Linked DNA regions of Desulfobacula toluolica Tol2. The protein of the gene in region 2 interacts with the protein of the main gene of each other region in a pairwise test. Links are inferred from orthologs where the notes say so. Each region holds a gene or a part of one and is shown on either strand. Other genes may lie near its edges.

Region 1 (2,868 bases), 870 kb from region 2 along the record:
TACATCCAATAATTATAATAACAGCAACCATTGAATAGTGAGATGAAATAAGACTTAAAAAAAGGACATTTATGATCAGCAGGTCAAAGCACTGGGCAAACCATTCAAAAGATGGGAGGATAATTGTTTGTATAACAATTAAAAACAAAGTGAGAATGATGAAAAACAATGTATTCATTATTGAACACGCTCAATAAAATTCATCTGATATTTTTCAACACAAGGACTTCTTCTATTTTGTCAAAATCAACACTGGTCTCTATGATGATATCCTGGAAAAGTTGAGAATGAACTTTTGTCACTTTTAAAACACTGCCTATTTTAAGCCCTTTGGGAAATACCTGATCAAAACCGGATGAAATAATCATTTCGCCCTCTTTGACCTCATCCTTTCTCAATGCATATACAAAAGAACATTTGACCGTATTGTTTCCTTTTACAATACCTCGTACCCTGGAATTTTGAACAAGCGCATCAACAGCAGAGTTTCTGTCAGTGATCAAAAGAACTCTGGAGTAATTGTGTGCAACTTTAATTGTTTGTCCGACAATTCCTTCGGAAACAAGCACGGGACTTCCTTTTACAAGACCATCTTTCTCCCCTTTATCAATCATAATGGTTTTAAACCATGGAGATGGATCTCTTGCAATAACTTGAGCTGCCACATAAGTATCTGGAACCAAGCCGGTAAAATCAACAAATTTCTTAAGCCGGATATTTTCAAGTTTCAATTCTTTGCACTGATTTTTAATTTCTATTGTTTTTTCAAGTTGCTTTTTTAGTTCAACATTCTCTTGAACTGCAAGGACGGTCATAAAATATGTGTTCCAGATATTGCGTGTAAAATGAATAGTTTTAGTAACACCCTGCTGAATCGGAGATGTGATGGAAATAAATAATCGTTCAAGGCCTTGAGCTGGCAAAGATTCAGTACTGCCCATAGTTATTACCGTAAAATTCATGGCAATAAACAAAGCAACTCCAAGAAAAATAAACTGTTTGTGCGAAAACATGAAATCAGTTAATTACGACTTCTTTCAAAATTTCAATGGAGTCTAAGACTTTCCCGCAACCCAGCGCAACCGTAGACAAAGGATCATCGGCAACGACAATGGGAAGCCCGCTTTTTTCGTTGAGAAGCTTGTCAAGATTTTTCAACAATGCACCTCCACCTGTTAACACAATTCCGGAATCTACGATATCTGCAGCAAGCTCGGGAGGTGTCTGTTCAAGGGCAATTCGAACTGTTTCAACAATTGCTTCGATCTGTTCGGAAATAGCAACCCTGACTTCTTCGGAATCAATGGCAAGAATTTTAGGGATACCTGACACAAGATCCCTGCCCTTAACCTCTATGGTTTCAATATTATCAGGGTCAGGATATGCGTTTCCAATGGTTGTTTTGATTATCTCTGCTGTCCGCTCCCCAATCAAAAGATTATATTTGCGTTTTATATGTTTGCTGATGGACGCGTCCATCTTGTCTCCAGCAACCCTTAAAGATCGTGTGTAAACGACACCGGCAAGAGAAATAACAGCAACTTCCGTTGTTCCGCCGCCGATATCAACAACCATATTACAAGTCGGCTCTGTAATGGGCAGGCCCGCACCAATAGCTGCAGCCATTGGTTCTTCAATCAAAAAAACTTCCCTTGCTCCGGCGGATTCTGCCGATTCCCTGACAGCTCTTTTCTCAACCTGGGTAATACCGGACGGCACTGCTATAACAATTCTGGGACGAACAAGAGTTTTGCGGTTGTTGTGAACTTTTCGGATAAAATGCTTTAACATTGCCTCTGTAATCTCAAAATCAGCAATCACACCATCTCTCATTGGCCTGATTGCGACAATATTACCCGGTGTACGGCCCAGCATTCTTTTTGCTTCAGCACCCACAGCAAGGACTTTGCTTCTTGACATTCTATCGGTTCTGACTGCAACAACAGAGGGCTCACTCAATACAATTCCTTTTCCTTTTACATATACAAGTGTATTTGCGGTTCCAAGATCAATTGCCAAATCATTAGAAAACGCGCCAAGCAAAGAGTCAGTTATAAAATTCATTTTACCTCTTTCAAGAAAAGTAATTATAAATTGTATTTGATACCAAATTTTATTGAAGTTTATCTGCTAACAGACTTAGCAATTTTTTACAAGCCTAAAAATTCTTAATTCACAATATTTCATATTAATTGAGCATGTATTAAATCATGCAGTTGCGGACGAAATTTTTTAATCCCTTCATTGGATCTTAACGGATGTACCCGATTGGTTAGAAAAATAATTATCTTTGATATTTCAGGATCAATCCAGAAAGAGGTTCCTGTAAATCCAAGATGACCTATGGATGATTTTGAAAAATATCGGCCTGAAGAAGAATTTTCTTTTGAAGGGGTATCAAACCCTGCGACCATGTCATACTTATTTTTCTTTAATACAAAACTTTTTATAATATCAGGTGGCAAGACAATTGTTTTTTTATTCTGCACTGCATTCAATATTTCACAGCAAAGTTTATATATTGAATCGGCGCTACCAAAAAGCCCGGCATGCCCTTCTATCCCTCCTGCAGCCCAGGCATTGTCATCATCCACTTCTCCAGCAAGAACTCTTTTTCTCCAAGGGCATTGCTGGGTGGCAACAATTTTTTGCCGGTACTTTTTTAATTTTTCATTGTGTTGATTCAGTTTTATAAAAAACAGGTCATCAATTCCAAGGGGACGATATATCTGCTCTGATACAAAATGATCCAGCCTTTGACAGGTTATCGTTTCAATGATCCATGCAATGAGCATAAAGCCAAGATCGCTGTAAACCTGACATGTATTAACTCTATTTTCAAGCGGTTCATGGACAAGAAAATCTCTA
Region 2 (2,938 bases):
TCATCGCCTACTTCCTGGTATATCCGGTCAGATGCTTCCGTCATTTCATCAAGGGTAAGATCGGAACTGGATGTAATATTCATCAACACGCATTTTGCACCGGAAATAGAGATATCCTCAAGAAGCGGATGAGAAATTGCTCTTTCGGCCGCTTCAACCGCACGGTTTTCCCCGGAGGCAATACCGATACCCATCAAAGCCTTGCCGGCTTTCTGCATGGTAGTCTTGACATCAGCAAAATCCAGGTTGACATGGCCGGGCATCATAATCAGGTCGGTAATACCCTTTACGGAATGGTGAAGAATTTCATCCGCTTTAATGAACATATCCACCATTTTAGCACCTTTGGGAGCAATTCCTCTGAGGCGGTCGTTGGGAATTGTAATTACTGTATCTGTAATTCCGTGAAGCTTTTCAAGACCTTCAAGGGCCTGTCGTTCTCTTTTTTTGCCTTCAAAGGAGAATGGTTTGGAAGCCACCGCCACTGTCAGTATCCCCAGCTCCTTGCAGATCTCAGCAATAACAGGTGCAGCACCGGTTCCCGTACCGCCGCCAAACCCGGCCGTAATAAAAACCATATGGCTGTCCTCTAAAACTTCCCTCAGTTCATCCATGCTTTCCAATGCAGCGTCATGGCCTTTGTTTGGATCAGCGCCTGCGCCAAGTCCCTCTGTCAGTTCTTTTCCGATTTGAATCTTTATTTCAGCCCTGGATGCGTCAAGTGCTTGGATATCTGTGTTTACAACAATGAATTTTACACCTTGGAGTTTGGCATCAATCATGTTATTTACCGCATTTCCACCTGCACCGCCAACACCAATAACCTTAATTTTTGCTGAATTATCGCTTTCCACATAAGAAAAACTCATCTCAACCTCCCTAAAAATTAAATTATATCTTTAAACCACTGTTTCATTCTGTTTAATATTCCGATAAAACCTTGAGTGTCTATTTCCTTAAGATTTATTTGACAGCTTGCCTTGGAACCGAAAAGTACAAGCCCTACACCTGTGGCATAGGAAGGGTTTCTGACAATGTCTTTGAGTCCGCCGATTTTATTTGGTTCGCCGATCCTTACAGGTACGTTGAAAACAGATTCGGCAATTTCAGCGATACCGTCAAGAACTACGCTTCCACCAGTAAGGACAAAGCCTGCAGGGAATGAATTTTCAAGTCCGTTGGAGAACAGCTCTTTTTTTAAAAGAGAAAAAATTTCTTCTACCCTTGGTTCAAGAATTTCAGCCAGAATCCCCTTGGAAAGTTTTTTGGGGGCTCTTCCGCCGACAGCCTGCACATCAATTGTATCGCCGGTTTTTACATTTTGCGGAACACAGGTTCCGTGTTGAATTTTTATTTTTTCAGCTTCCGGAAACGGTGTTCGAAGGCCAATGGAAATATCATTGGTCAGGTTGTGTCCTCCCAGGGTGAGTTCATAGATGAATTTTAAATTGTTATCTTTGAAAATGGCAAGATCTGTTGTCCCACCTCCCATGTCTGCTATGAGACATCCGAGCTCCTTTTCTTCATCCGTTAGAACGGCTTCACCGGAGGCCAATGATTCAAGGGCAATATCACAAACTTCAAGGCCTGCTTTGTTGCAACATTTAACAATATTTCTGGCAGATGATACAGCACCTGTGACAATGTGAATTTTGGCTTCAAGCCGGATTGCTGTCATACCCACAGGATTTTGAATGGATTCCATGTCATCCACAATAAATTCCTGGGGGATGACATGAAGAATCTCTCTGTCTGTGGGAATAGCAATTGCTTTTGCGGCATCAATGACACGTTCAACATCCTGCTTTGTTATTTCACGGCCTTTGATGGCTATAATCCCATGGGAGTTAAGCCCTTTGATATGATTTCCCGCTATGCCCACATAAACGGAAGAGATATCACACCCAGCCATTATTTCCGCCTCTTCAACCGCTTTTTTTATTGAGTCAACAGTTGATTCTATATTTACAACCGTGCCTTTCCTAAGTCCGGTGGAGGGATGGGAACCGAAACCAATCACGTTGATATCGTTTTCAAACATCTCCCCGACAACAGCGGCAATTTTTGTTGTGCCGATATCCAGGCCCACGATTATTTTTTCATTTCCCTGCAAATCAAACCCCCTTTTCTAAATTGTTGTGCAGAGCTTCGTTGAGTTTTGTTTTGATAAATACTTTTTCAATATTAAAAAGATCCATGTCGCAAATTATTCTCTCAGGATAGTTTTTATCAATATACCCGCTTATTTTTTTTGCTTTATTCAGCTTTGCTTTAAAATTGTTAAATCCTAGTTTGATGTGAATGGTTCCGTGATTTTCAGATGGTATAGGGTTGTAAATATCATTGGATTCAATGGCAAGGCCTGTGTTTTTATCCGCTTTTATCTGATGGACATTGCCTATAATACCATCTGTTTTTAAAAAATCCATTATGGAGTTGAACAACGGGCCGCTGAATACATATTGGCCGTTTTCATTTGCCAGGCCAATTCCGGAAATAACCGGTAGATTTTCAATGGGGTCTTTTGAAGGTTCATATTCTTTAAACGGTCTGCCCCGGGTGTTAATTAAAATATCTGCCAGGCTTTCAATTTTTACAATGGCCAGAGCTTTTTGCTCAATAACAGATATAAAAAGAACGGACGGCAGCTCTCTTTTTACACAAACAGACTGAATCCAGGGGTGGGAAGCAATGCTTTTTTCAATGGAAAACACATTGATTTCAAAAATATTCTCTTCACCGGTTAAGCCAGCAATCTTAAGAAGGTCTTGTTTCTTAACCTGCTTTGTGCCTGAAATTTCAAGCGTTTTAATCTTAAAAAAGTCTGACTGGGTAATGAAATCATACACAAAGATGGATACAAGGCTTAAGACACTTATAAACGCCACGGTCAGGATGCATTTGAGGCAAAAATCAATGCCTGCCCCTGAGTCGGACT

What was found. Proteins that work in one complex are often made in the same cells at the same time.
Region 1: the proteins of ftsA (region 2) and TOL2_RS10525 interact in binary tests that used the Escherichia coli proteins (3 or more experiments, as listed by UniProt). The link is inferred for Desulfobacula toluolica Tol2 from one-to-one orthologs.

The regions. Positions count from the first base shown.
Region 1 is NC_018645.1:2,295,136-2,298,003, reverse strand. The notes cover bases 42-2,832. They hold TOL2_RS10525 (rod shape-determining protein), read right to left. Parts: upstream 2,065-2,832; coding sequence 1,018-2,064; downstream 42-1,017. Other genes in these bases: TOL2_RS10520 (serine hydrolase domain-containing protein), read right to left, coding at 2,184-2,832; mreC (rod shape-determining protein MreC), read right to left, coding at 201-941. Outside these bases: more of TOL2_RS10520, read right to left, coding at 2,833-2,868. UniProt on the Escherichia coli protein: Forms membrane-associated dynamic filaments that are essential for cell shape determination. Acts by regulating cell wall synthesis and cell elongation, and thus cell shape.
Region 2 is NC_018645.1:1,428,036-1,430,973, forward strand. What follows is about bases 1-2,861. They hold ftsA (cell division protein FtsA), read right to left. Parts: upstream 2,114-2,861; coding sequence 887-2,113; downstream 1-886. Other genes in these bases: ftsZ (cell division protein FtsZ), read right to left, coding at 1-869; TOL2_RS06510 (cell division protein FtsQ/DivIB), read right to left, coding at 2,115-2,861. Outside these bases: more of TOL2_RS06510, read right to left, coding at 2,862-2,938. UniProt on the Escherichia coli protein: Essential cell division protein that assists in the assembly of the Z ring. May serve as the principal membrane anchor for the Z ring.